Regions from separate parts of the Pseudoalteromonas sp. NZS100 genome, predicted to be linked through region 1. Evidence: predicted binding sites of a transcription regulator. Region 1 holds the regulator's gene; each other region holds the start of a gene.

The links. The regulator sigma-54, encoded in region 1, starts transcription at its own class of promoters, with help from an activator protein. The targets are predictions, from matches to a motif close to GTTGGCACGNNNNTNGNNT.
Region 2: the regulator sigma-54 is predicted to act here: its motif matches at 6,189-6,207, upstream of I6E69_RS19080 (DUF1328 domain-containing protein).
Region 3: the regulator sigma-54 is predicted to act here: its motif matches at 3,886-3,904, upstream of I6E69_RS02375 (amidase family protein).

Annotation. Positions count from the first base shown of each region.
Region 1 is NZ_JADYWM010000001.1:169,380-179,672, forward strand. Features, by position in the region: gene lptA (lipopolysaccharide transport periplasmic protein LptA) at 1-166, shown strand, start outside; gene lptB (LPS export ABC transporter ATP-binding protein) at 163-888, shown strand; gene I6E69_RS00840 (RNA polymerase factor sigma-54) at 958-2,457, shown strand; gene hpf (ribosome hibernation promoting factor) at 2,484-2,771, shown strand; gene ptsN (PTS IIA-like nitrogen regulatory protein PtsN) at 2,776-3,228, shown strand; gene rapZ (RNase adapter RapZ) at 3,247-4,092, shown strand; gene I6E69_RS00860 (HPr family phosphocarrier protein) at 4,135-4,407, shown strand; gene mgtE (magnesium transporter) at 4,539-5,897, shown strand; gene I6E69_RS00870 (protein disulfide oxidoreductase) at 6,100-6,507, shown strand; gene I6E69_RS00875 (YgiQ family radical SAM protein) at 6,676-8,853, opposite strand; gene I6E69_RS00880 (EAL domain-containing protein) at 8,985-10,293, opposite strand, start outside.
Region 2 is NZ_JADYWM010000027.1:15,063-25,355, forward strand. Features, by position in the region: gene I6E69_RS19045 (BPSS1780 family membrane protein) at 1-495, shown strand, start outside; gene I6E69_RS19050 (regulatory protein RecX) at 495-947, shown strand; gene alaS (alanine--tRNA ligase) at 967-3,567, shown strand; gene I6E69_RS19060 (aspartate kinase) at 3,574-4,791, shown strand; gene csrA (carbon storage regulator CsrA) at 4,883-5,074, shown strand; gene I6E69_RS19070 (YcxB family protein) at 5,125-5,592, opposite strand; gene I6E69_RS19075 (hypothetical protein) at 5,726-5,917, opposite strand; gene I6E69_RS19080 (DUF1328 domain-containing protein) at 5,976-6,149, opposite strand; gene I6E69_RS19085 (OadG family protein) at 6,669-6,914, shown strand; gene oadA (sodium-extruding oxaloacetate decarboxylase subunit alpha) at 6,926-8,707, shown strand; gene I6E69_RS19095 (sodium ion-translocating decarboxylase subunit beta) at 8,721-9,851, shown strand; gene I6E69_RS19100 (aldo/keto reductase family oxidoreductase) at 9,994-10,293, shown strand, end outside.
Region 3 is NZ_JADYWM010000002.1:116,194-126,486, forward strand. Features, by position in the region: gene I6E69_RS02360 (alanine--glyoxylate aminotransferase family protein) at 1-49, opposite strand, end outside; gene I6E69_RS02365 (sulfite exporter TauE/SafE family protein) at 53-877, opposite strand; gene I6E69_RS02370 (gamma-glutamyltransferase family protein) at 865-2,448, opposite strand; gene I6E69_RS02375 (amidase family protein) at 2,445-3,647, opposite strand; gene I6E69_RS02380 (putative 4-hydroxy-4-methyl-2-oxoglutarate aldolase) at 4,057-4,539, opposite strand; gene I6E69_RS02385 (TetR/AcrR family transcriptional regulator) at 4,543-5,196, opposite strand; gene yddG (aromatic amino acid DMT transporter YddG) at 5,642-6,559, shown strand; gene I6E69_RS02395 (ankyrin repeat domain-containing protein) at 6,616-7,131, opposite strand; gene I6E69_RS02400 (catalase) at 7,260-8,786, opposite strand; gene I6E69_RS02405 (HAD family phosphatase) at 9,214-9,888, shown strand; gene I6E69_RS02410 (cytosine permease) at 10,099-10,293, shown strand, end outside.

The DNA of each region.
Region 1 (10,293 bases):
AGTATCGCAAGCGGGACAAAAAATAAATGCTAAAAGCATTACCTACGATATAGAGCAGCAGCTAATCAGTGCCGAAAAAGATGAAAACTCAACTGACCGCGTTCACACAATTTTAGTACCGATCGAAACTAAAAAAAGTAAAAAAGGCGATAAAGGTCAACCATGAGCACATTAAAAGCAGAACTATTGGCAAAAAGCTATAAAGGTCGTGAAGTTGTAAAAAACGTCGGCCTTGAAGTACAAGCTGGCAGTATAGTTGGCTTACTTGGCCCTAACGGTGCTGGTAAAACAACGACTTTTTATATGATTGTAGGGCTTGTTCCTAGCGACAAAGGTAAAATATCTATTGATGATAACGATATTACTCTTTTACCTATGCATAGTCGTGCTAGATTAGGCATAGGCTACTTACCACAAGAGTCATCGATTTTTAGAAAGCTGACTGTTTATCAAAACTTAATGGCCATTTTAGAAACGCGCAAAGAACTAAATAAACAAGCCAGAGAAGACACGCTCAATAACTTATTAGATGAATTTAGCATACAACACATTCGTGATAGCCAAGGTATGGCATTGTCGGGTGGAGAACGTCGTCGTGTAGAAATAGCACGAGCGCTGGCAGCAGATCCTAAATTTATACTACTGGATGAACCGTTTGCCGGTGTTGACCCTATTTCGGTATTAGATATAAAGAAAATAATAGAACATCTTAAAAATCGTGGGATTGGTGTATTAATTACCGACCATAACGTAAGAGAGACCCTTGATGTTTGTGAAAAAGCCTACATTGTTTCTCATGGGGAGCTGATTGCATCAGGTACTCCAGAACACGTATTAAATGATAAAACAGTACGCGATGTTTACTTAGGCGAGCAATTTAGGCTGTAACATTTACGCCATGTCTTTAAGCATCTGCTAGTATTAATTATAACAACATAAAAGGATTGTTAGAGATACATGAGGCAATCACTACAGCTGCGCATGGGCCAGCAACTTACAATGACTCCACAGTTGCAACAAGCTATTCGTTTGTTGCAACTCAGTACATTGGATCTCCAGCAAGAAATACAAGAAGCTCTCGACAGTAATCCACTATTAGAGGTTGAAGAGGCAGACTATTCTGAAGACGCTGCTGGTAAAAACGAGCAAAAAGCTGATACCGATGACATAACTGTTAGCGCATCTGCTGACGATGCTCCGAGCGAATACGAACAAGATACTGGTGAAGCACTTGCAAAAGACACGCTAAGTGACGACATGGCTATGGATGTTAGTTGGGATGAGTACATGAGTGCCGCTCCTGCAGCCTCATCAGGTCCAATGCCTGAAGACGAATCAATATACCAAGGCGCCTCTACTGAAACGCTCCATGAGTATTTAATGTGGCAATTACAACTAACACCATTTAGCCCTACCGATGAAGCCATCGCTATTGCGATTGTAGAGGCCGTCGATGATTCAGGTATTTTAACTCTCAGTTGCGAAGAAATTTTAGAAAGCTTTAATCAAGAAAACGAAGATGATAACGAAGTTGAACTTGATGAAATTGAAGCGGTATTAAAACGCATCCAACTGTTTGATCCTGTTGGTATTGCTGCACGTAGTTTACAAGAGTGTTTGTGTATTCAGCTTAATCAATTTGATAAAGAAACACCTTACATTAATGAAACGAAAATGATTTTAACCGAGCATATTGATCTATTAGCAGCTCGCGACTATCGTACATTAATGAAAAAAACTAAGCTCAAAGAAGAAGAGCTTAAAGAAGTAATGACACTAATACATACTCTCAACCCAAAACCTGCAGATACTATTGTAAGGGAAGAATCTGAGTATGTTATTCCTGATGTGTCAGTTAAAAAAATTAAAGGCCGCTGGGTTGTTGAATTAAACCCAGATAGCATGCCTAAAATTCGTGTTAATAGCCAATACGCGGCAATGTCTCGCACTGTAAAATCAAGTGGTGACAGCCAGTTTATTCGCTCACATTTACAAGAAGCTAAATGGTTTATTAAAAGCTTAGAAAGTAGAAACGACACGCTATTAAAAGTTACTAATTGTATTGTTAAGCAACAACAAGGCTTTTTTGAACATGGCCCTGAAGCCATGAAACCAATGGTTTTAAATGATGTCGCTGAAATGGTAGAAATGCACGAATCGACAATTTCACGCGTAACTACTCAAAAGTACATGCATACACCCCGTGGTATATTTGAGCTTAAATACTTTTTCTCAAGCCATGTAAGTACTGAAAACGGTGGTGAATGTTCATCTACAGCAATACGTGCGCTTATCCGAAAATTAATCGCAGCAGAAAACTCAGCAAAACCATTGAGTGATAGCAAAATAGCGGATATATTGGCTGAGCAAGGAATTAAAGTAGCAAGACGTACAATCGCAAAATACCGCGAATCTCTTGCTATTCCACCGTCAAATCAGCGTAAAAGTCTGATTTAAGACGCTAAACTAAGAGGGTAATGCTTATGCAACTAAACTTAACTGGTCGTCACGTAGAATTAACCGATTCACTAAGAGACTATATTAATACTAAATTTGCGAAGCTTGAAAGACACTCTGATCATATAAATAATGTTCATGTCATTCTCGATGTAGAAAAATTAAATCAAAAAGCAGAAGCCACAATACACGTAAGCGGTGCTGAGCTATTTGCCTCTACAGAACATCAAGATATGTATGCCGCTATTGACTCGTTGATCGACAAGCTCGATCGCCAAGTAATCAAACACAAAGAGAAGCTTGCTCGACACTAATATGATGAAATTAAGTTCACTTATATGCCAGGACTGCAGCAAAGCTGCGGTCCTTTTTAATAGCAAAAAAAGAATTTTAGAGTTCATTAGCGAACTTGCTCACGACAAACTTCCGTATTTACCGCAACAAGATATTCTTAATGCTTTAATGAGCAGAGAGAAATTAGGTAGTACAGGTATAGGACGTGGCATTGCTATTCCTCATGGAAGAATGAGCGGTGCAGAAGAGCCTTTGGCTTTAGTGCTCGTTAGCGAAACTCCAATAAACTTTGATGCAATCGATAATCGCCCTGTTGATATTTTTGTCGCACTCATCGTACCAGATGGCGATAACCAGCAGCACTTAAAGACTCTAGCAACCATTGCTGATAAACTAAACAACAAAGATTTTTGTAAACAGTTACGCAGTGCAAAATCTGATACTGAGCTTTACCAAGTTATTGTCGATCAATCATAGTTTTATAAAGGGTGTTAAATGGAGTTAATTATCATAAGCGGCCGTTCTGGTTCTGGAAAGTCGGTTGCTTTGCGCGTTGTAGAAGATTTAGGTTATTATTGCGTTGATAATATTCCAGTAAACCTACTACCTTCATTAGTTCGCAGTGTGTCTGATAGCTACGATAAAATTGCTGTTAGCATTGATGTGCGCAACATCCCTAAAGAACAAGATGAATTTAACGATATTCTTGAATACTTGCCTGGCTTTGCAAACCCTACGTTGTTTTATTTAGATAGCGACGATCAGACATTGATCAAACGCTTTTCAGAAACACGCAGATTACACCCACTATCAATAGACTCGTTGCCGCTTGATTTAGCCATCAAAAAAGAAAAAGAATTACTTGATGTATTAACCACTCGCGCCGACTTTATGATAGATACGACTGATTTAAGTGTTCATCAACTCGCTGAATCTATTCGTGAAAAGATTTTAGGTAAAAAAGATAAGCAACTGATTGTCACATTTGAATCATTTGGTTTTAAACACGGTATACCAAAAGAAGCAGACTACGTATTTGATGCACGCTTTTTACCAAATCCACACTGGGAACCAGAGTTGAAGCCTTTAAATGGGTTAGATCAACCGGTTAAAGACTATTTAGCTAATCACAGCATAGTGCAAAAATTCACATGGCAAATTCAAACATTTGTACAAACGTGGTTACCGCATTTAGAAAGAAATAACCGCAGTTATTTAACCATTGCTATTGGGTGTACAGGCGGGCAACATCGCTCTGTATATTTAGCGCAAACTATCGGTGAAAGTTTCGCAATGACACATCCCAATGTAAAAATTCGCCATCGCGAGCAAGAAAAATAATATAGCTGAATAATCACCTGTTCAGCTTAGGTAGAGTAAGTTATGCATTGTGAAGATACCTTTTTAATAAAAAACAAATTAGGCTTACACGCCAGAGCAGCCACCGTGCTTGCGCAATTAGCAGTACAATTTGATGCTACAATCACATTATTCCAAGATGACAAAGAAGCAGCAGGCGATAGCGTACTTGCACTAATGTTACTTGAAAGTAGCCAAGGAAAAGAAGTTAAAGTTGTTTGTAAAGGCCCTGATTCTGAGCAAGCTTTACACGCTGTTGGAGAATTAATAGCACAACGCTTTAATGAACAAGAATAACCTGTTTTATAAAAACAATATTCGCATTACTAATGCTTCAATTAAGACAGATATATAAAATAAATAGGTTAGTAACGCCAGTTAACTCACCTCCCCCCATAAAGTAATATAACAATTTATAAAGGACGCCAATGCCTGAAGCTTTTGAACAAGATTACCCACTACAGCAACTAAAACAGGTGACGAAGTCACTCAATAGTGGTCAATTTGTTCAAGTTAGGCGCATGCTCGCAAAAACGGCTCCTTGTGATACCGCATTATTATTAGAATCATCACCGCATAAAATTCGCCGACTGCTTTGGCAATTGGTCGATCCTGATGTGCAGGGTGATGTTCTTGAAGAATTATCTGAAGATGTTCGTTTAGGCATTATTGCCCAAATGGAACCTAAGCACATTGCCGCCGCAACTGAAGATATGGGCCACGATGACTTAGGTGAAGTATTACGTAGCCTGCCAGATACCGTCTATAAAGACGTTGTTAGCGCGATGGACATTCAAGACCGTGAACGTGCCACGCAAGCACTGTCATATCAAGAGCGTTCAGCTGGTGCGCTAATGAACACCGATACGGTGACCATTCGTCCTGATGTAACACTCGATGTTGTACTTCGTTATATTAGACTGCGTGGTGAACTACCAGAGGGTACAGATGATTTATACGTTGTTGATAAACATAACTGCTTTATAGGCGCTTTATCGCTAAGTACATTATTAACTAATCCACCAGAAAAAATTGTCCGCGATTTAATGGATGAAGATTGTGAGTCTATCCCAATCTCTATGGATGAAAGTGAAGTAGCGCAATTATTTGAGCGTCATAATTGGATATCGGCCCCTGTGGTGGACGATAACGACCAACTCCTCGGTCGTGTTACTATCGATGACATCGTTGATGTAATACGAGAAGATGCCGAGCATAGCTTATTAAGCCTAGCCGGTCTTGATGATGAAGAGGATACATTCGCGCCTGTACTAAAAAGCTCTAAAAAACGCTCAGTTTGGCTAGGAGTTAATTTACTAACCGCACTTGCAGCTGCTTTTGTAGCTAGCTTTTTTGAAGGCACTTTAGATGTGCTCCCTATTTTGGCTGTGCTTAACGGTATTGTCCCTTCTATGGGTGGTGTTGCTGGTAGCCAATCATTAACGCTTGTTATCCGTGGTATTGCAGTAGGTCATATAAACCAAACAAACCAACGTTTCTTGATGATGAAAGAACTGGCCATTGGCGCGCTAAACGGTATTTTGTGGTCACTATTAATTGCGGGTGTTATTGCGCTATGGCAATGGGACTTTATGCTTGGTGGCGTACTCGCTTTCGCTATGTTTATGAACTTAGTGGTGGCAGGTGTTGCTGGTGCAAGTATTCCAATAATTCTTAAAAGAATGAATATAGACCCTGCTCTTGCAGGGAGTGTGGTGCTAACCACGGTGACTGATATTGTTGGTATATTCGCCTTTTTAGGTACTGCTACATGGTTGCTGATATAAATTAAACGCTTTAAATGTAAAAAACTACAGCAAAAATACTTAGGGTAAATCAGTAGCTATGGCAACGCATACCAAACATAAAAATGACATACCTAAAAAAACGCTAAAACAAAAAAGCGTATCCATATTAAAAAGTCTATTGGTATATGGCTCTATATTTTTTGTCATTTATACCGCCGTCAATTGGTGGCGGCAACCTGTCATGCCAGCAAATCCTCAATTACAATTAATCGACTATAAAGGGCAAAACATTAATTTAGCAGCAATGAGCCAAGATAAACCCACGCTTGTGTATTTTTGGGGAACTTGGTGTCCTATTTGTACTATTACCTTCCCTGCCATAAACGAACTCGCAAACGAGAATAAATACCCTGTTGTGAGCATCGCGATAAAATCAGGCTATGATCAAGAGCTGCATGATTATTTAAATGAGCAAGGCTACAGCTTCAGTACTGTTAACGATCAACACGGGGAGATATTTTCCGATTGGCAGGGACAAGTCACGCCATCTTATATAATCTTAAAAGATAATAAAATGACGCAAGGACTCACCGGCATTCAGCCGTTATGGTCACTTAAATTGCGTTTGTGGTTATCATCAATGCTTTAAAAAAAAGCTAAACTTAGCACAGGATATCTAAAGAGAGGGGCTCTAAAATCTCACTCTTTATCACCTACAATAATATAGATAATAAAGAGCAAAGCTTACTTAATTTACGTATAAAAAAGCTAAAAAACGCGTACCGCAATTAGCCTTATCTATTAGCAAATAAAATTACTAACGTGTGCTTTGACGATTACCGCCCACTTTTGGCTTAGTGTTTGCCTTTTTAAATTGGCTAAAACCAGTATGTCGCGTTAGTGCCGGACGCCCACCTTTTTTACCACCTTTACCTGATTTTTCATCGCGCCCTTCTTCTGGCACTAAACAGTTAGGCCCTTTACCAATTAAATTAGCTTTACCCATTTTACGTAGAGCTTCACGTATCATTGGCCAACCAGCTGCATCGTGGTAGCGTAAAATAGCTTTATGTAATCTACGTTGGCGTGCGCCTTTAGGTACTGGAACAACTTCTGAGTTGTTTTTTATATTACGTAAAGAGTTCATCTCTGTATGGTAAATAGTTGTCGCATTAGCCATAGGTGATGGGTAAAAATTTTGTACTTGATCAAGCTTAAAGTCGTTTGATTTAAGCCATAAAGCCATGTTTACCATATCTTCATCTTTTGTACCTGGGTGAGCAGATATAAAGTAAGGTATTAAATACTGCTTTTTACCGGCTTCTTTAGAGTACTTATCAAATAGTTCTTTAAATTGATCGTACGCTCCCATACCTGGTTTCATCATTTTTGATAATGGACCATCCTCTGTATGCTCTGGCGCTATTTTTAAGTAACCGCCTACATGATGCGTTACTAATTCTTTAACGTAACGCGGGTCGCGTACAGCTAAATCGTAACGTACACCTGAAGCAATCAATACCTTTTTAATACCCTTAACTTCACGTGCTTTTTTATATAAATCTATTGTTGGCGTATGATCTGTATCCATGTGTTTACAAATATCTGGATACACACATGATAAGCGTCTACAGGTACTCTCGGCCTTTTTACTAGTACAGCGCAGCTTATACATATTCGCCGTTGGGCCACCTAAATCAGAAATAACACCAGTAAAGCCGGGGACTTTATCTCTAATTTGTTCAATTTCTTCAATAATAGATTCTTGCGAACGACTTTGAATAATGCGCCCCTCATGCTCTGTAATTGAGCAAAACGAACAACCACCAAAACAGCCACGCATAATATTAACTGACGTTTTAATCATATCGTAAGCAGGGATTTTAGCATCACCATAACTTGGGTGAGGAATACGCTGATATGGCAAACCAAATACAGCATCCATTTCATGTGTTTCTAATGGATAAGCTGGCGGGTTTACCCAAATAGAGCGATCGCCATGTCGTTGGTAAAGCGCCCTTGCACAACCAGGATTTGTTTCTTGATGTAAAATTCGCGAGGCATGGGCGTATAAAGGTTTGTTAACACTTACTTGCTCATAAGCAGGTAACTTAACATAGGTTTTTTCCCACGGCTTAGGACGTGCAGGCTGAACCATGATTGGTTTTGCCGCTTCTGCTTTTAAATCAATACCTGCTTGTTTAAATTCAGATTTACTACAGCCAACATCATCCGCGCCATATGGGTTTGGGATAGGGTCGATTTTACCAATTTTATCAATAGCGGTAGAATCACTGCCACGCCAACCAGGTAGAGGCTCTTTTCGAATAACAGCCGTGCCGCGAATATCCTGAATCGTATCCATCGTTTCACCCGCCGCAATACGGTGTGCAACTTCAACTAGCGGGCGCTCTGCGTTACCGTAAATTAAAATATCGGCTTTTGCATCAAACAAAATACTACGACGTACTTTTTCCTGCCAATAGTCGTAATGAGCAATACGGCGAAGGCTGGCTTCAATACCGCCAATAACAATTGGGATACCTTTGTATGCTTCACGGCATTTTTGCGAGTAAATCATCACGGCGCGATCTGGGCGCTTACCGCCAACGTTATTAGGCGTGTAAGCATCATCGTGGCGCATGCGTTTTTCCGCTGTATAGCGGTTGATCATCGAATCCATGTTGCCGGCTGTTACACCAAAAAATAAATTCGGTCTGCCGAGTTCCATAAATGCATCTTTAGAGTCCCATGCCGGTTGGGCAATAATCCCCACTCTAAAGCCTTGCGCTTCAAGTACACGGCCAATTACCGCCATCCCAAAACTAGGATGATCAACGTACGCGTCGCCACTAATTATTATTATGTCGCAACTATCCCAGCCAAGTGCATCCATTTCTTCACGTGTAGTTGGTAAAAATGGCGCGGTGCCATAACATTCAGCCCAGTATTTAGGGTATGAAAATAAGGCGCGCTTAGCTTTGAGTGTGCTCATAATTGTGGCCGTAGAATAACAAAAGGCGCGAATTATACCCTACTAAATTCTTTATATATACAAAGTAGTCAAAGCATATCGCGCTTTAAATTCTAAATCGTTCATTAGCTTAAATAATAAGTTAATCTTTTTTAGCGTTTATTTATAAATTCTATCAATTCATGCTCAGGCATGGGTTTAGCATACATAAAACCTTGTACCTCATCACAGCCTAAGTTTTTTAAGAACTGGGCTTGTTCTTGTGTTTCAACGCCTTCAGCAATCGTTTTTAAACCCAACTTAGCACCAAGAGAAATAACTAAAGCAGCAATAGCGCCAGTGTCATCATTTGGCAGATCTTTAATAAATGCACGATCTATTTTCAACCTATCCAAGGGTAAACTTTGTATATAACTAAGCGATGAAAAGCCAGTCCCAAAGTCATCAATAGCAACCTCCATCCCTAGCTCTTGAAGCTCTCTAAGTGTATTAATAACGGTTTCGAGTTCATCCATTACTACGCTTTCAGTAACTTCTAATTCTATGTTTTTTGGCTTAACACCATATTTTAATAATGTATTTTTAACGTTTTGAGCATAACCTTTTACTTTAAACTGCGGAACAGACACATTAACCGCAATACAAATTTCGGTGCCCATATTTTCTAGCCGCTTTTGTTGTTGGCAAGCTTGCTCTAAAACCCACTGCCCTATATCAACAATCAAGCCCGCATCTTCTGCAAGTGGAACAAATACCGCTGGCGATATATATGATCCATTACCGGTAGGCCACCTAAGTAATGCCTCACACCCAATTAAAGACAAGTCTCCTAATGAAAGTTGAGGTTGATACCATACCTCTAACTTGTTTCGAGCAAAATCATGACGTAATTGTCTAATAATTCCTATGCGCCAAGCCATTTTATCTTGCATGTCTACACTGTAATAAATTCCCTCTTTGTGTTTTGTTTTTTTAGCTTGATTAAGTGCAATATAAGCAACTTTAAGTGTATCAATCCCGCTACTTTGAAAGTCTTGCTGTTGGCATAAACCCAATCTAAAATCGATAGGCAATGTATGCTCTTCTGCGCAAAATGGTACACCTAATTGCTCATTCAATTTTTTTAAGTCGAGTTCATCTTGACGAATAATAAAACCAAAAACATCAGCACCAATACGAGATAGTAATTTAGCTGTTGGGTAGTTTTCTTTTAACCTTTGCACAATGCCAATTAATACTTTATTGCCGACCTCTTGCCCTAAGCCGTTATTAATATCTGCAAAATTAACTATATCAAGTAGTACAAATACATAATCATTCACGTGCGGCTTTTGATAACGCTCTACCCGTTCAATAAAATTGGTACGATTTGAAATACCTGTAAGCACATCTTTATAAGCTGCATCTCTTAACTTTACAAACAGCCTTATATTATCGAGAGCCACAGTCACATTTGTTAAG
Region 2 (10,293 bases), on a different contig from region 1:
CGTTTAGCACTTTATCAAATGGGTGCGGGTATTTTAATGGCGTTACTTGCTAATGGCTTATTTGCCGATGCAGTGGCTGTTATGAGCCAACCAGGACTTGATCCAAACGTAGCACTTGAGCAAATGCTTGAGAGTATTTCGGGCGCGAATGTCATTTTGTTTTTTATGGCAATGCTAATTTATTTAACGGCGTTTGCTTACGCTGTACCGCTTGTTTATTTTAGTAAAGAAACACGTATTTTAACGGCGCTTAAAAAATCGTTAATGGTGTTTTATCATAACATTTTGCCACTTGGCGTTTTTGGCCTTATTTGCGCATTATTTATGGCGCTTTCGATGTTCTTATCGTTCTTACCACTGTTGATTTTAATGCCGATTTGCTACATTAGCTTTTTTGTATCTTATCAAGCCATTTTTATGCCTGTTGTACCACCGAGTGACGACATTAATGTTAAGCCACTTAGCAGTGAAACAAGCGGACGTTTTGACGCTTAATGGATGATAAATTAAAGCAAAAACTAAAAAACTATGTACTTTGGTTACTAGGGCGCCAAGAATATTCGCGTCGTGAGTTAACGCTCAAATTACAGCAAAAAGAAGCGACAGAAGAGTTTATTGAAACGCTGCTTGATTGGTGCGAAAAGCACAATTTTATTAACGAGCAGCGATACTGTGAAGGCTTTGTAAGAAAACACATATTTAAATGCCACGGGCTTAAGCGAATACAAAGCGAAGCTATGGGCAAAGGGATTGATCGTTCGCTACTTGAAATGGTAGTTGAAGAGCTTGAAATAGATTGGTTTGAGCTTGCGCAGGATGCGTACAATAAAAAATATTCGAATACACCGCCAGATCTCGATTACAAAGATAAAGCTAAGCGCGTGCGCTACTTAATGTATCGGGGTTTTAGCTACGATGAAATTAATTTTGCAATGCAAGCACAGTAAATACAGGTGAGACTTTCAAATGCAGCACATGACTACCGCACAAATTAGGCAACAGTTTTTAGACTTTTTTGCCAGCAAGCAACATCAAATAGTACCTTCTAGCTCGCTTATACCGGGTAACGATGCCACGTTGTTATTTAATAATGCCGGCATGGTGCAATTTAAAGATGTATTTTTAGGCGCAGAAAGCCGCCCTTATACACGTGCGACAAGCTCGCAGCGTTGTGTACGTGCTGGCGGTAAGCATAACGATTTAGAAAACGTAGGCTACACTGCTCGCCACCATACATTTTTTGAAATGTTAGGTAACTTCAGCTTTGGTGATTACTTTAAGCAAGATGCGATTAAGTTTGCGTGGGAGTTTTTAACTGAGGTTGTTAAATTACCTCAAGAAAAACTGCTTGTTACTATTTATCACGATGATGAAGAAGCGTTTGAGTACTGGTCAAAAGATATTGGCTTAAGTGAAGATCGTATTATTCGTATTGCGACCTCAGATAACTTTTGGTCTATGGGCGATACCGGTCCATGTGGTCCGTGTTCTGAAATATTTTATGACCATGGTGAGCATATTTGGGGCGGACCTCCGGGCACTCCCGAGGAAGATGGCGACCGTTTCATCGAAATTTGGAACCTTGTATTTATGCAATACAACCGTCAAAGCGACGGTACAATGTTGCCTCTACCTAAGCAATCTGTTGATACGGGAATGGGCCTTGAGCGTATTTCTGCAATTTTGCAGGGTGTGCATTCAAACTACGAAATCGATTTATTCCAAGGCTTAATTGCAGCAGCTGCAAGTGTAACTAACGCGCAAGATATGGACGATAAGTCACTACGCGTAGTGGCGGATCATATTCGTTCGTGTGCGTTTTTAATCTCTGACGGTGTTATGCCATCTAACGAAGGTCGTGGTTATGTACTACGTCGTATTATTCGTCGTGCTGTGCGCCACGGTAATAAGTTAGGCGCGCAAGGTTCGTTTTTCTATAAATTAGTTGCTGCGCTAATTGAGCAAATGGGTCAAGCGTACCCAGAGCTTGCTAAGCAACAAGAAATTATCGAAAAAGTATTACGCATTGAAGAAGAACAGTTTGGTAAAACACTTGAACGTGGCTTAGCTATTTTAGAAGAAAGCTTAAGTGACCTTAAAGGCGATATTATACCGGGCGACTTAGTATTTAAACTTTACGACACGTATGGTTTTCCAGCTGATTTAACGGCCGATGTTGCGCGTGAGCGCCAGATGACGATTGATCATCAAGGCTTTGAAGAATGCATGGCTGTACAACGTAAAACAGCGCAACAAGCGGGTAAGTTTGGTGCTGATTACAACGAGCAATTAAAATCAGAAAAGCTTACTGAGTTTAAAGGCTACGACAGCACGCACCATAGCGCGACAGTGGTAGAAATTTTTGCCGGTGGCGAAGCTGTTCAGTTATTAGAAGATGGTCAACAAGGTATTGTAGTATTAGACCGCACACCGTTTTACGCTGAATCAGGCGGCCAAACGGGCGACACGGGTACTATTACAGTTGCTGGTGGCGAATTTAATGTTACTAATACCACTAAACTTGGTAATGCTTTTGCTCACCACGGTACTGTGCAAGGCCGCATTGGTGTTAACGATAAAGTGGATGCGACTATTGATGATGCACGCCGCGATAGCATTAAGAAAAACCACACAGCTACACATATTTTACACGAAGCACTACGCCAATTATTAGGCGACCATGTAGGCCAAAAAGGCTCACTTGTTCAGCCTGATCGTTTACGTTTTGACTTTTCGCACTTTGAAGCGGTTACTAAAGATGAGCTACGTGAAATTGAGCGTGTAGTTAATGACGAAATTCGTCGTAACTTCGCACTTAATACTGAGCTTATGGCTATTGATGATGCTAAAGCGAAAGGTGCTATGGCGTTGTTTGGCGAAAAGTACGATGACGAAGTACGTGTAGTTACTATTGGCGACTACTCTATTGAGCTTTGTGGTGGTACTCACGTTGAGCGCGCAGGCGATATTGGTTTATTCAAAATAGTATCTGAAAGCGGTATTGCAGCAGGCGTTCGTCGTATTGAAGCGGTAACTGGTGCTGATGCAGTTGCTTATGTTAGTGAGCAAGAGCAACAATTACATGATGTAGCTGCTTTAGTTAAAGGCGACAGCGCATCGGTACTTGAAAAAGTAACGGCGTTACTTGAAAAGTCTAAAGGTCTTGAAAAGCAAATTGCGCAACTTAACGATAAGTTAGCAAGTGCGGCGGGTGCATCTTTACTTGATTCGATTGTTGAAATTAACGGCGTTAAGCTACTTGTAGCAAATGTTGAAGGTACTGAATCTAAAGCACTTCGCGGTATGGTTGATGACCTTAAAAACAAAATTGGCTCAGGTGTTATTGCACTGGGTGTTGCCAGTGGCGACAAAGTAAGCCTAATTGCTGGTGTTACTAAAGACTTAACAGGCAAAGTAAAAGCCGGTGAGTTAGTTAACCACATGGCAGGCCAAGTAGGTGGTAAAGGTGGCGGTCGTCCAGATATGGCACAAGCTGGTGGTAGTGAGCCACAAAACCTTGCTGCTGCACTAGATAGCGTTACAGCTTGGTTAACTGAGCGTACTTAAGCCTAAGTGGCGCTTATTGTTCAAAAATTCGGTGGCACTTCGGTCGGCTCAATAGAGCGAATTGAAGCAGTCGCCGACCTTGTTGTAAAAACCAGACAACAAGGACATCAAGTGGTTGTGGTGCTCTCGGCTATGTCGGGAGAAACCAACCGCTTAATTAATCTCGCCAAACAAATTGATACTCGCCCGAGTAGCCGTGAACTAGATGTACTTATTAGCACCGGAGAGCAGGTTTCTGTATCACTACTTGCTATGGCCATCATAAAACGTGGCCACTCTGCTGTGAGCCTATTAGCCGATCAAGTCAATATTTTAACCGATAACATGTTTGGTAAAGCTCGTATTGCAGAGGTTGCTGCTACGCGTTTGAAGCATGAGCTTGAGCATAATCGTATTGCTATTATTGCTGGGTTTCAGGGGCGTGATGTTGAGGGCAACATTACAACGCTTGGGCGCGGCGGTACCGATACATCGGCTGTGGAAATAGCTGCGGCTATAAAAGCTGACGAATGCCAGATCTATACAGACGTTGACGGCGTATATACTACAGATCCTCGTGTTGAACCTAACGCGCGCAGAATGAGCCAAGTTACCTTTGCCGAAATGCTAGAACTGGCAAGTTTAGGGGCGAAAGTTTTGCATATTCGCTCAGTAGAAGCCGCAGGAAAACATAATGTGCCACTTAGGGTGCTTTCGAGCTTTAATCCCGATGAAGGTACATTAATAAGTTTTGAGGAGAACGATATGCCAAGCAAGGTTGTATCGGGGATTGCGTTTAATCGTGACGAATGTTTAATTAAGGTACAAGGTGTGCCAACGGGCACGCAATATCTTTCAAAAATATTGAAACTTTTTGCCGAAAATGGCATCGAAATAGATATGATTAATCAAGTTAATCATAACTTTGAAAAAATAGACTATGCTTTTACTGTGCACTCGAATGATTATCTGCAAGCACTTGAATTATTGAGTGAAGATCAAGCTCAGCTCAGTGCTCAAAATGTAAGCGGATTGCAAGCAGTTGCTAAAGTTTCTGCTGTTGGCATGGGTATGAAATCACATTCTGGTGTCGCTAGTTTATTTTTTGATGCATTAGCGCAGGAAAATATTAATGTGGTTTTAGTCTCGACTTCAGAGATTAAAATTTCAGTTTTAATAGATGAAAAGTACTTAGAGTTGGCTGTTCGTGCATTACACAAGGCATTTTTAACAGAAAATGGATAGATTGCGAGTTTTTACTTACTTTTCAGTCTAATTTTCATTAGTATGTTTAAGCGGAATCTTATAATTTTTATTGGAACATGGGAGCAAGAGAATGCTAATACTAACTCGTAGAGTAGGTGAAACCCTAATGATTGGTGACGAAGTAACAGTTACTGTTCTAGGTGTTAAAGGAAATCAAGTTCGAATCGGTGTTAATGCACCAAAAGACGTATCAGTGCATCGTGAAGAGATTTACATGCGCATACAAGCTGAAAAGTCGAACCCTAATCCGGGCAATGCTTAATCAACACGTATACGTAGTTGAGTAATTAACTCAACTAGTCAAAAAGCCACTCACTGAGTGGCTTTTTTGTTTATAAAAGCGAGTGTTTCAGGACTAAGCGTTTGTTTTGATATGTACTGCATGCTGCTTTTGTTTTTAATAATAATACCTTGCTGGGTGTCTATTACTTCGCTTATATTTTGCCATTCTAATTGATAGCTTTTGTAATGATTAGCAGATTTAATACCTTCTTCATCAAAGGTAAGTGTTACCTCAGAGCCTGATGCTCTGCTGAGCATTTGTCTGGTTACCCACCATGGTCTGCGATAGTAAAAAGCGACGCACTCGAGTACCGCTAACATGATCATAAACGATCCTAAGTAATGATCGTCTAAAACATAAATGCCAAATAAACCAAGCGCAACTAACAACACAAGTAAAAAGTATTTAGGTTTTGCACGCTTACTATAAGGGAGTGACTCATCAAAACACTCGTAAAAGTAGGGTTTATCTAATGTGTAGGTGGTTGTGAATGCCATTTTGCCTTGCTTTAAATATCGTTTTTTTTATTTTAACAAGCTAACTGCTAAATGAGCAGCTTTATAGTCAGTGATTTTATTACTGGCACAAAAAAACGGCTCGAAAGCCGTTTTTTTAGCGGTACAAGAAGAATTAACAGTTAGTTTCTTCAGCGTTCACGCCTTCTTTAACATTTTCACATGCATCTTCAACAGAGTTTTGCACGTCAGTTACTGCTTCGTCGATACGTTCGCCAGCATCTTCTGCATGGTTGTCTTCACAACCCATCATGAAAAAACCTGCAAATACTGCGATTAGTGCTGCTTTTAAAGTTGTAGAGTTCATAGTGTAATTCCTTGTAAGTATTAATTAAATTTTAGTGTTTGTTAGTTGAATGCTTTATCTACCTGGGTGATTTACCACGTAGTGCACCTGAAACTAATGAAATCACTAAAAGTACTAAAAAGATAAAAAATATAATTTTTGCTATACCAGCTGCGGCACCTGCGATGCCACCAAAACCTAACACTGCAGCGATTAAAGCAATAACTAAAAATGTAATTGTCCAGCGTAACATTGTTTTCTCCTTGGTTATCAAATTTGCTCATAATAACTAATGCCAGTTATATGCCAAAGTTTATTTGGTATAAATATCAATTGGTTATGGTTTTTTGTTGTTACTCTAGTTATTAGTTGGTTAGTAACTTTTACGCTTTGTTATGTAAGTTATTCACACTGTTGCAAATAACTGCTAAATGTTCACTAAATAAACTTATTTTGGTAAGACCAATTAACAATTAGTGTGTGGCTTTGTATTTAATATTAAGAATTAGTGTTTATTTTTACTTGGCTTGATAGTTAATTAACAACTTCCATATAACTATTAGCTATAGTCGTTATTTCTTGTATGTATTGTAGAGCGCGTGATTGCTGAGTTATAGCATGTAAATTAATTGAGTGTTATGTTGTTTATTGTTTAATTGGTTTTACCAATTTACAAGATGTAGACAAAGCGATTAGTTTTGTTATTATCCAGTGAATAAATATTTAATTAAATCGATTTTTTATTTTCGATATGGGTTTCAAGGGGAGAAAAATGGATATAGGTGCTCTACTCACAACGGCTGGTAACTTAATGCTTACTGGCATGGTTGGAGTGTTTGTATTTCTGTCGATATTAATTGGTGCAGTAACGCTTATGTCTAATTTGGTGACGCGCTTTAGCAAACCTGACGTGGCGACACCAGTTAAATCACCATCTTTTAAATCTCAAGGTGTGCCTAATGAGCACATCGCTGCTATTAGTGCTGCCATTGCTCAGTACAAATCAAATAATAAATAAGGGGCACACACATGGCTAAATTAAAATTAACAGAATTGGTATTGCGCGATGCTCACCAATCATTATTAGCAACGCGTATGCGCCTAGACGATATGCTACCGATTGCTAGCAAATTAGACGATGCGGGTTATTGGTCTATTGAATCGTGGGGCGGTGCTACATTTGACTCGTGTATTCGTTATTTAGGCGAAGATCCTTGGGAGCGTATTCGTGCACTTAAAAAAGCGATGCCTAATACTAAGCAGCAAATGCTATTACGCGGTCAAAACTTATTAGGTTACCGCCATTACGCTGATGACGTTGTTGAAAAGTTTGTAGAACGTGCACATAAAAATGGCGTTGATGTATTTCGTATATTTGATGCAATGAACGATGTTCGCAATCTAGAAACAGCTATTAAAGCGGCTGTAAAAGTAGGCGCTCACGCTCAAGGTACTATTTCGTACACAGTTAGCCCTGTTCATACACTTGATATGTGGCTAACTCTTGCAAAGCAGCTTGAAGATATGGGTTGTCATTCAATTTGTATTAAAGATATGGCGGGTTTATTAAAGCCGTACGATGCTGAAAAACTAATTAAAGCACTTAAAGAAACTGTATCTATTCCAATTGCTATGCAGTGCCACGCTACAACAGGTTTAAGTACTGCTACTTACCAAAAAGCAATTGATGCTGGCATTGATATGCTCGATACCGCTATTTCATCAATGAGTATGACTTATGGACATTCTGCAACTGAAACTATTGTATCGATAGTTGAAGGAACTGAGCGCGATACTGAGCTTGATTTAAACCACCTAGAAGAAATTGCTGCTTACTTTAGAGATGTACGTAAAAAATATGCGGCATTTGAAGGTAGCTTAAAAGGGGTTGATGGGCGCATTTTATTAGCTCAAGTACCTGGTGGCATGCTTACAAACATGGAAAACCAACTTAAAGAGCAAGGCGCAGCCGATAAGCTTAATGAGGTTTTACTTGAGATCCCACGTGTACGTGAAGATCTTGGCTTTTTACCTTTAGTAACACCAACGTCGCAAATTGTTGGCACTCAAGCGGTACTTAATGTGCTAACGGGTGAGCGTTATAAAACAATTACTAAAGAAACTGCTGGCGTATTAAAAGGTGAATATGGCTTAACACCAGCACCAATGAATAAAGAGCTACAAGAGCGCGTGCTTGATGGAGCGGAAGTTATTACTTGTCGCCCTGCTGATAACATTGCACCTGAGCTTGCAACGCTTGAAGCTGAGTTATTAAAAGAAGCACAAGAGCAAGGTTTAACACTTGCTGATGATCAAATTGATGACGTATTAACTTATGCATTATTCCCACAAGTTGGTTTGAAGTTTATTAAAAACCGCAACAACCCAGATGCATTTGAGCCAGTACCTTCTGTTGAAGATAAAAGCAGTAAAGCACCTTCTAAATCAGTTTCAAATAGTAACAAAGTGAAGGCTGAGCAGTACAGTGTAAAAGTAGATGGTAAAGTTTATGACGTAGTAGTAGCGCAAGGTGGTGAACTTAAAGAAGTAACATTAAAAGACTCTGAGCACATTCCTCAATCTGCTTCGGTTGCATCAGGTGAAACACTTAACGCGCCTCTAGCCGGTAATATTTTTAAGATTAAGGTAAAAGCTGGGCAAGTTGTTAACGAAGGCGATGTAGTGATTATTATGGAAGCCATGAAAATGGAAACTGAAATACGGGCTACGCATACCGGAACAATTGCTGAAGTGTTAGTTAGTGAAGGCGATGCTGTAACTACCGGCGACGCTATGATTGCATTAGCTTAGGAGTAAATAGAGGATGGAAGGTATTTTAAACCTCTGGAATGCGACAGGCATTGCTAACTTTACAATCCCATCGTTAATAATGATTGCGGTAGGGTGTTTATTACTGTTTTTAGCAATAGCTAAAGGCTTTGAACCACTATTATTGCTACCTATTGGTTTTGGTGCAATTTTAACAAATGTACCAGTGGCAGGTTTGTCAGACCCAGGTGGGCTTTTGTACTACGTTTATTATGTGGGTATTGATACGGGGATTTTTCCGCTGTTGATATTTATGGGAGTAGGGGCGCTGACCGACTTTAGCGCGCTTATTGCAAATCCACGTATGTTGTTATTAGGTGCGGCTGCACAGTTTGGTATTTTTGCTACATTGTTTGGCGCTATATTACTTAACTATGTGCCAGGTTTTGAATTTACTCTACAGGACGCATCGGCTATTGCCATTATAGGTGGTGCCGATGGACCTACTGCAATATTTTTAGCATCTAAACTGGCACCTGATTTACTAGGCGCAATAGCAGTAGCTGCGTATTCATATATGGCACTTGTGCCAATTATTCAGCCGCCAATTATGCGTGCATTAACAACCCCAGAAGAACGTAAAATAAAAATGCCAGAGCTTCGCAAAGTATCTAAAAAGGAAAAGATTATTTTCCCTCTTATGGTGCTTAGTTTAACAGCTATGTTTTTACCGGCTGCTATACCGCTGGTAGGTATGTTTTGTTTAGGTAACTTAATGCGAGAGTCGGGTGTTGTTGATAGATTAAGTAACAGTGCTCAAAACGAAATCATCAATGTTACAACTATATTTTTAGGCTTAGCTGTTGGTTCAAAGCTTGCTGCAGATAAGTTTTTAACTGTTGAGACGATTGGTATTTTAGTGCTTGGCGCACTGGCTTTTGCAATTGGTACGGCATCTGGCGTATTTATGGCAAAAGGACTTAACCGAATATCTAAAACGCCTATAAACCCATTAATTGGGGCAGCAGGTGTATCGGCTGTGCCAATGGCGGCACGAGTAGTTAATAAAGTTGGCCTTGAAAGTAACCCACATAATTTTTTACTTATGCATGCAATGGGACCCAACGTAGCGGGTGTACTTGGTAGTGCAGTTGCTGCGGGTATTTTATTAGCACTTGTTGGCTAAAAATGTAATTTAAAATAGATTAACCATTAAGCGCAGTTTACTGCGCTTTTTTTTGTTCTTAATTTGTTCACCGCTAAATGGTTTCTTGTTCAGCACTTTTTGTTTACAGTAACAGCTCTTCAAAATTTTAAGGATAGTTATCATGCTTCACACGCCTTTAGCAAAGCACTTGCCTCACGTTAGTAAACTTGTATTTGGATGTATGGGTTTGGGCGGCGGTTGGAATAAAGACGCAATCACTGATGCACATGTTAAGCAAGCTCATGAATGTATAGATAACGCCATTGAAGGTGGTATTAATTTTTTTGACCATGCTGATATTTATACTTTTGGTAAAGCAGAACAGGTTTTTGGTAAAGCATTAAGTGAGCGACCAGAGCTTAGAGAGCACATGTATATTCAATCTAAGTGTGGGATTCGTTTTGAAGATGACTTAGGGCCA
Region 3 (10,293 bases), on a different contig from region 1:
ATAAACGCTGTGGTGGGTTTAAGGTTTGAACTTGCGTGTTATTAAACATATTTTAGGCTCCCAGAGTCTGAATGAGCATGCGAATACCGGTTATCATTAAGACAACGGCAAAAGCGCGTTTTAGTTGTTTTTGGTCCAGCTTGCTACCAATTTTTACGCCAATAGGTGCAAATAAAATAGTCAGCGGAATAATAAGAAAAAAGGCCGGGAGGTTAACCAACCCCCACGTACCTAGGGGAGCATCGGTTGGCGTTGTGCCAATACTTAATAAGGTAATAACACCTGGTAGCGCAATTAATAAACCAAAAACGGCCGCAGTTCCTACTGCAACATGGGCGCGTACATTAAATGCGTTTAGCATAGGTACGCCAATAGTACCGCCACCTATGCCAATCATTACCGACAAACCACCTACAATACTTGCCATAACGCCTTGACCAAATTTACCTGGCAGTTGTTTTACAAGCGCGGGTGCGCCGGCTCTAAATAACATGTTAAGGCTTACCAAAATGGCAATGCAGGCAAACATGAGAACTAATGCGTTACCGCGAACGGTATGAGCAATAATACTACCGACTACCGCCATAACTAATATAAACGGTGCCCAGTATTTTATTAGCGCAAGGTCAATATTTCCTTTGCTATGATGCGAGCGAATAGATGAAAGCGAAGTAGGTACTATGGTTGCAAGTGATGTGGCGGTGGCTATCATCATTGCCGACTCTGGGCTTACGCCAAAACCTTGCAGTAAAAAATACAGCACAGGGACGATAACAATACCGCCGCCTACACCAAAAAGTCCTGCTAAAATACCGGCAAAAATACCGGTTGCTATTAAGGCTACTATAATTGGCCATTGATTTATTATTTCTGACATTGTGTTCCTGCTGTAGTTACTGTTGCACGTCCATCTGAACGAGGATCTGTTGCAGCTTCAAGGCGTGTAGGTGTATCTAAAATAGCCCCAGCGTGCCCCATCATTTCGTTATTATTATCAACGCTTACCCAATCGTGGTCACGTTGATTTAATTCATGTTCTATATGAAAAACTAACTCTTTTTCAATTTTTAAATTTGTACTTGTATCGCCCCATGTACGTCCAAGTAACCAACGAGGGTCGCTAATCGCTTGTTTTATTGATTTATTTCGCCATGCGTAGCCTGCAAAAACAGCGGCTTGGGTTTGTGGTTGCCCTTCACCGCCCATTGTTCCGTAAGCAAGTCGACGACCATCGCTAAACTTTGCCAGTGCTGGGTTAAGTGTATGAGCGGGCTTTTTATTTGGAGCAAGGGCGTTGGTATCTTGATTGTTTAAACTAAAGCTTAAACCACGGTTATTCCACACAAAGCCGCCTTCACTCATTAATATTCCGCTGCCAAATTCCCAGTAAATACTTTGGATAAAGCTGACTAATTGCCCGTTTATATCTCTGGCTGCCATCCATACAGTATCGCCAGGCTCTGCGTTAAATGGCCATTTTTTGGCTTTACTCATATCAATATTATTAGCAAGTTCGCTTAAGCGATTATCGGTTAGTGCGTTTTTATAATCGTCTCCTAATGCTTCAGGGTCAGCCCAAAGGGTAGGGCGATGGGTAAAGCTTTGTTTAGTTGCCTCAACAATTAAATGTGTCCAGTCGGCATCGGTTTTAGCTAAATGCTTTAACTTATTTACGGCACCAATTATTTGTAGTGAATGCACGCCTTGTGTTGGCGCGGGTAAGTTGTAGCAATTAATACCACTGAGGTTTGCATTTAGCGCAGTAACTACCTCGGCTTTAGTATTTGCAATGTCACCTGCGGTAATTGAGCTGCCTGCTTTTGCTAAGTCGGCGGCAAATGAGTTGGCAAGTGCGCCTTCATAAAATGCGTTTAAACCATGCTTTGCTAGGTATTCAAACGTTGCTGCAAGTTTAGGGTTTTTAAAATGTTGACCTGCTTGCAAGGGCTTGCCATTGGGTATGTAGAGGCTTTTAAACGCCTCATTGGTATTGTTAGCAGTGGCTAGTTTTTCGCAGCCTGCTTGCAAGCTTTTTGTAACTGTAAAGCCCTCGCGCGCAAGCTCAATAGCGGGTGCTAAAATTTGTGACAGTGGTAGTGCCGCATGCTCATCTAGTTCAAGCGCTTTTTGCCAGCCGCGTATTGTGCCCGCTTGAGTCAGTGCGCTTAATCCGCCGCGCTCTGGTATTTGCGTGAGCGTGTTATAGGGCGTTGTATTAGTTGCTGCGCGGCCGCAGGCGTCAATAGCGGTAGGCGTTTTTTGGTTTGGGTTATCGATAAGCCAAAAGCTGTCGCCACCAATTGAGTTCATATGTGGATATACGACGCTAATCGCAGCAGCAGCCGCTACCATAGCCTCGGTAGCTGTACCGCCTTGTTTTAGTATATTTATACCCGCCTCTGTTGCCGAAAAATGAGACGCGGTAAATGCAATGTTGTGTGTGGTCATGCCGATGTGTCCTGTTTAAAGTGTGCAGCTAGGGGCTTAACGCAAGCAAGTAGGCTTTTATCGTTACCGTGGCTCATCATTAATGAAAAACCATACGGATGATCATTTGCTAAATCAGCCAGTGGTAAATGCACTTGCGCTGAGCCACTAAGCCCTGCAATTGCCGAAAGCGTAATAATTTGCATGCGTAAGGCGCTTGTGTCGGCGCCTAATTTAGGTGCGGTTGTGGGGGTGGTTGGCAAAAATAAACAGCTGTTTGTATTTAGGTTTTTAGCTATTAGTGTTTGCCATTGGGTTTGCACTTTTAGTGCTTCTTGTTCTTCTTGATCAGTTAGGGCAAGCGCCATATTAAAACGTGCCGCAATTGCTGGAGCAAACTGGGGAAGTTGCCCCTGCAATTGAAGCCAATCTTTATGCGTTTTTGCGATTGCTCGCCCTTGCAGTACTCTAAAACTATCAGCAAGTTCATTTAATAAGTTGCTGTTAGGTAGTTCAAATTCTTTATGGTGCTTAAAATTAGGCTTGGTTTTTTCAAGCAATTGTTTAAGTGGGGCTTGTAAAGCAGAGTCAACGAGTTCAAATAACGGCTCGCAAATAACTAAGGTATCAACGTTATTAATAGCTTGATTTGGTAGCAGTACATTACCTACATCGCTTAATAGCTCAGCGCTTTGGGTAAACCAACCTATGGTATCAAAAGGGGGAGCCAACGGTATTAGGCCGTCTTTTTCAATCACGTTATGGCTTGGCCTTATGCCATATAAACCACAATAGCTGGCGGGTATTCTAATTGAGCCGCCGGTGTCGGTGCCTAAGCCAATATCAGCTAAGTTTGCAGCAACTGCAGCAGCAGACCCCATACTCGAACCACCGCAAGCATGCCCTTTTAATTTAGGATTTTGCGCAGCGCCATAATGTATATTATTACCCTCTAAGCTATAAGCTAGCTCGTCAGTATGGGTAAAGCCTATAAAGTTACAACCAGCGGTCATGAGCTTATTAACCGAGCTTGCCGTATTTTGAGCCGGTTTAGCTGTTTTAAACCAGTGTGGGTTGCCTGCGCTGTTACGCTCGCCCTTTACTGCAAATACATCTTTTACAGCTAAGCGATTGTTTGCAAGCACTCCAGAGTGGTTTGTTTGCCACAGGGTAGGACCGTGATTGCAAAATATACCTTTGTTGTTTTTTTTATCACTCATTTGCAGCTCATTATCATAAAACTGACCAAGTACTTACTTATTAAGTTAAGAGTGATTAAAAAGCGGGCTGGTTATTATTATTATGAATACCAATTTTATTAAAAACATGATCATTTTATCGGATTAAATAGCGCACTCACTGCGTCATTTTCTTCGCGTTATAATAGATCACTAATTTAATGTAATTGGTATAACTCCGCTTTTTAATCGGTAGTTTTGATTTTATAGTGCTTAGACTAAGCAAGAGGAATGCCATAAATTAAAATCCTGTCCAACTGGTCAGGTTTTGTTGGGTTATATGAGATTTGTAAATGTGGGCTATAGAAATAGTGAGATTAAAATGAGCTAAAACAAACCAATTTGGTGCGCAGATGCACCAAGTTGGTCTTTATTTATATGGTTTTGAGTGCTAAATAAGGGGCGTTTTACTGATGATTAAACCGTTAATATCGGCGTAAACCCAATCGTTAGGTTCTATGGTGGTGCTAAGCATGGTAATAGCTTGGTTTTTATCACCAAAGCCGCGCTTTAAGGTACTACGTGGTGTAGAGCCTAGCGCCATTACAGGTAAGTTCATCGTGGCAAGTATTTCTATATCTCGGCAACAGCCATTTATTATTACGCCTTCCCAGCCATTACTTAAGGCACGCTCAGCCATAATATCGCCTATAAACGCAAAGCGTTTGCTCGCAAACCCGTTTATAACCAATACTTTACCTTCACCATTTTCATGTAATATATCGGCGGCAAAAGAGTTGTCTTCTGGGCAGGTAACGGTAACTACTTTGCCATAAAACGTGGTTTTTTTACCAAAGTGATAAAGGCCGCTGTCTGCTACTTGTACGTTATCGCGATGATCGTCAAATAAATCGGGTGTAGTAAAGGATGTCATGGGTTAAGTCTCACTTTGCTCAGGTATTTTAAGACCAATACCTTTTAAAATTATGTGGGCAATTGATTGCGTAATTTGTGCCACATCGGTTTCGTCGTACTCTAATTTGTTCATTACGAGTAAAACCTCAGCCTGAAAGTCGGCGTAATATTGTGTGGTAGACCAAATAGTAAAGAGCAAATGGTAGGGGTCAACCTTATCCATTTTATCTGCGTCCATCCATGCTTGAAGTACATCAACCTTTTGTTTAACCCAAGGGCGGGTATTGGTTCTAAAGTAGTTTTGTAAATAGGGTGCACCGCGCAGTATTTCACTAGCAAATAAGCGAGATTGCATTGGCTGATTTACGGCCAGTATTACTTTGCTTTTAATATAGTTATAAAGCACGGTAGCTGGATCGTCGTTAATTGTGACGTTATCAAGCCCTAAGTTCCAATTAGCTATTATGCGGTCAATCACAGATTCGTACAGACCATCCTTACTTTTAAAGTAATACAAAATATTAGCTTTTGGCACCTGCGCTTCTTTAGCAACCATGCTCATACTTGCTCCGTCGTAACCTAATTGCGAAAACAATTGCTCGGCGGCATCTAAAATTAGTTTTTGGTTTTTCTCGCGTGTCACTTCTTTTTTATTTGGTTTTATTTGTGTGGTCATTATTGAGTTTGCGTGTTTAACGTATTGATTGATTGTAGCTTTACTGACCAAAAGGTCAATTACTAAAAAGGGTGAATGCTAAAAACAAACGAGAGGTTTAAGCTATTAACTTTAGGGTCTGTTGAACTTTGCGGATTAAAATTTGTTCAAACTAGGGGCTATTTAATCGCGGCGCGAGATTTGTAACCTAGTGGGCTAAGTAAAAACCGAGCAACAAAGAGTAAGTAGCCCCTAGGAAGAACCCTTTGGGCAGCGCCTGTTTGGCATTAATGCTACGTTATCGCCCATTAATGGGGAATAACCACACTATATAGGCTCTGCCTTGCCTAAATACCAAACAGACTGCTGCAAATTTAACCTTGAAAGATCAACAGACCCTTATTGTTTAATTAAATAATTACTGTTAGTTTAGTTTCAAATTTACGAGTAGTACTTTAGGTTTAATATGGAGTTTTTAAGCAAAAATAAATACACGCTTTATGGAGTCGCGGCCATATTACTGTGGAGTTGCTTAGTTGCATTACTACGAGATATTTCTGAGTTGTTTAGCCCTATTGGTGGTGCGGCGGCTATGTATTCTGTCAGTGCGATATTTTTAATTTTGGTTATGGGAGTGCCCAAGTTTAGTGGGTTTTCAAAACGTTACTTGGTAATAGGTACTTTATTATTTGTATCGTACGAAATTTGTTTGGCGCTTTCTATTGGTATGGCAAATAGCCGTCATCAGGCAATGGAAATGGCGGTTATTAATTATTTATGGCCCACGCTGACTATACTGCTCTCTATTATTGGCCGTAAAAAAGTAAATTTCTGGGTTTACCCAAGCATGATCATTGCTTTTTTAGGCGTTGCTTGGTGTATTACGGGCGATCAAAAAATGTCACTCGATACGCTTGTTACTAACTTTGCTGATAATCCTGCTACTTACTTAATGGCATTAGCTGCAGCGTTTATATGGGCTATTTATTGCGTAGTAACGCAAAAGCTGAGTAATGGTAAAAATGCCATTACGTTATTTTTTGCGGTTACGGCAATGAGTTTGTGGGCGCAATATGGTTTTAGTAATGAAGCGCCATTAACGTTTTCACTCAGATCAAGCATAACATTGCTATTAGCTGGTGTAGTCGTGGGGAGCGGTTATGCACTGTGGAATCAAGCTATAATTGGCGGTAACTTAATGCTGTTGGGGACGCTTTCGTACTTTACACCGGTGTTTTCTACTATTATTTCGGCGTTGTATTTATCTATTACGCTGAGCGCTTCGTTTTGGCAAGGGGTTGTACTGGTAACAGTGGGCTCGCTAATTTGCTACTTTGTAACGCGAGAAAAGCCTAAACAACCTCAAATAGCGTCTGCAACATAAGACTAATTTTATTAAAAATAAGCCCTATTATTTTAGGGCTTTTTGTTGCGTGCAGATTATTTTGCATTATTTACCTTTGCTAGTAACTCTATAACTTTTTGTTGACCAAATGTTTGTGCAAACTGCTCGGCTGTTTGACCGGCTTTGTTTTGATGCGCGTTGTCGCAATCAAGTGATACGAGTGTTTTAGCTATACTAAATTCACCTCTAAAAATAGCGGCCATTAGCGCTGTGTTGCCACGGTTATCTTCTAGACAGGCATTAGCGCCTAAGTGTAAAAGTGTGTTAACCGTGTTTTTATTACCATGGTAGGTAGCAATCATTAACGCGGTGTAGCCTTTATTGTTGTAACTGTCGATAGGAATACCGGCATTTACAAATTGCTCTATTACAGCTGTGTCGTTTGTGCGTGCTGCGGCAAAGTAATAAGCAAATAAACTATCGTATTGAGTTTTTGCAGAATGTTGGGTTTCAGATTGCGGACTAGGTGTTTGTGTATCTGATGTATTTTGAGCGTAAACGCTACTGGTAAAGCTCAGAAATAGAGCGACTATAATTAATAAATTACGCATAACAATTGTCTCTTATAAAAGAGGAAGGGGTTTATTCCTTCCTCATGATTGTGGTTGTTTTTATAGCTGCTTAGTTGGGACTAATTTTACAACTGATTACTTACAGCTAGTTAATTACAACTAGCTACTTACAAGTTAGCGGCTAGTTGTTTAACCATTTTAATATCGCCGTTTACAGCTTTAGTTAAGCGTGTACCGTACTCGCTATCAGCTTTGTAAAAGTGACTAAGCATTTTGTGTTTAACACTGCTGTTTTGCACTTTGCCTAAATCGCCTGCTAGGTTATTAATTAGGTTTGTACGTTCTTGCTTGCTAAAACCACGGTATATAACACCTGCTTGCGCGAAGTTTTGCTGCTTTTTAATCGCGGCTTGTTGTACAAAGCCTTTTAGCTCTGTGTTACTTCTACGTGCAATTGGGTTTTCAGCTACGTTTTCTTGGCTTGGCTGGTAGTTCACATTGCTTGTAGTGTTACCAATATTCATTGCGCCGTCTTGGTTGTAGTTAACCACTTCAACTTTTGCACGGTTAATTGGCAGTTGCTGGTGGTTAGCACCTAGGCGGTACATTTGTGTATCAGCGTAAGAAAACATACGACCTTGTAATAGTCTGTCTTCTGATGGCTCAATACCTGGAATAATGTTTGCCGGTGCCATTGCTACTTGTTCTGTAGACTGGAAGAAGTTAGTTGGCATACGGTTTAGGGTCATTGTTCCTACTTTAGTTTCTTTAATGTCTAACCACATTTTTGTTGCATCTAATGGGTTGTAATCAAAGTCATCAAGCTGCGACGGATCAAGCGTTTTAATGTATAGATCCCACTTAGGGAAGTTGCCTTTACCAATTTCGCTGTAAAGGTCGCGTGTTAAGTGTTGGAAGTCTTGGCTTTGCACTTTAGCTACTTCTTTTGCGTCAAGGTTATCAATACCTTGTTGGCTTACCCAATGAAACTTAACGTATTTAACATCGCCCGATTTGTTAATCATTTTGTATGCATGTACACCCCAACCGTCCATTTTACGAAGACTTGCTGGTGTACCGTAGTCGCTGTAAACCCACGTTAGCATTTGTGTAGAACCTGGTTCGTGCGAGAAAAAGTCAAATACACGGTTAGGATCTTGAATGTTATCAACCGGTGATGGCTTTAACGAGTGAACCATGTCTGGAAATTTAATCGCATCGCGAATAAAGAACACCGGTAAGTTGTTACCTACTAAATCCCAGTTACCTTGGTCTGTGTAAAACTTAGTTGCAAAGCCACGTGGGTCACGCAGTGTTTCTGGGCTGCCTTTTGAGTGAATTACTGATGAAAAACGAACAAATACGTCTGTTTCTTTACCAGCTTGTGCAAACGGTGCTGCAATTGTTAAATCGTCTAGCTCTTTTGATGCTACAAACACACCGTGTGCGCCGGTACCACGAGCATGCACAACACGCTCAGGAATACGCTCACGTGCAAAGCGTTGCAGTTTTTGAATTAGTTGCACGTCTTCTAGTAATACACTGCCACGTTCGCCAGCAGTAATTGAATTTTGGTTGTCGCCAACAGCTGCGCCGTTATCTTTAGTAAGAGTTGTTGCTGCGCTTGCCGGTAATGCCATCGCAAGTGCCAGTGCAGTTAGTGTTAATTTTGTTTTGTTTATTTGAGTATTCATTGTCGACCTCATCTATTTAAAAGTGCCGGCAGTGGTGCAGGCTGTTAATCTGTTAACGATAGTATTAATTTTATTAACTTCGGTAAAACTGATTAATTAGATTGATGTGATTTGTAAAACAGATGAAATGAATTTGCAGATACACTTTTTACATTAATGTAATTTTTTTACTACGACCTTAGTCGCAATATGCTTTTATAAAATTTATTAAATACAAAGGTTTTTAGTTTTATCTGGCGGTATTTTCACCAAGCTGGTGCGTTTTATACTTACAGTGTGTTGACATATTCGCGCAATAAAGGGAATATGCTCAACCAGTGAGCTTATGCTCATTGCTGAGTTGCACTAAAAAGTTGCACAATATTAATCGCGCTTAACTCGTTATACTTAAATTAGCTAAACCAAACAGTGTTAATAAGGTGACAAGATGAATACTAATATTGAGCTAGTGATATTTGATTGTGATGGCGTTGTTATTGATAGCGAAATTTTAAGCGCACAAGTACTCATTAATATGCTTGTTGAAAAAGGCGTTGAGATTGACCGCGCTTATGTACAGCAACACTTTTTAGGCTGCAACTTTAAAACAGTAAGCCAAAAAATAGCGGATGCATTTAATGTCACTCTTCCTGAAAGCTTTGAAGGTGACTACCGCGAGGCACTATTAAACGAATTTGAAACCGGACTAACCACGACTGATGGTATAGAAGACGTACTTAACAATTTAGCTGTGCCTATTTGTATAGCTACTAGCAGCAGCCCAACACGCACCGCAAAAGCGTTGAGCGTAGTGAGTTTAAGTAAGTACTTTAGCGATATGGTTTTTACCAGCAGCGAAGTTAAGCGTGGTAAACCGGCGCCTGATTTATTTTTACATGCAGCTAAGCAAATGGGTGTAAAGCCAGAGCATTGCTTAGTAATTGAAGACAGTAAAGCCGGCGTAAATGCAGGAATTGACGCCAATATGCAAGTACTGCATTACAGCGGTGGGCAACATATGCAAGGCTCTGTTAATCATGTACACAGTGCTTACCCAAATGTTGATCATTTACCGCATTGGCAAGATTTTTTTAGTGCATACCCTGCACTTAAAAAGCAGTAAACACGCAGCTTTTTAAATAAACAAAGTTTTAAACACGATTTGCTCGCCTTACACACTGACAGGCAAGCAAACGCAAAATATAAATGTAGATGGTTTTGCTTTACTAAAAATAAAAAAAAACATGGCAAAACATCATGCGTTTATAAGCCAAATTATAAAAGGCAAAGTATTTAGGTATTAAATGCTTTGCTGTTAACAATAGGAAATACCATGGCAACGAGTCCACACACACAAACATTTAAAGATGTAAACGAAGAGCAACTTCCTGTTGCTAATAATAAGCTTCACGGCTGGAAGCATTTTGCAGGGCTATACGCTGGCGAACATGTTGCGGCTACTGAATTTGTTATTGGTGCAACGTTTGTTGCATTAGGCGCTTCAACCATCGACATTCTACTTGGTTTA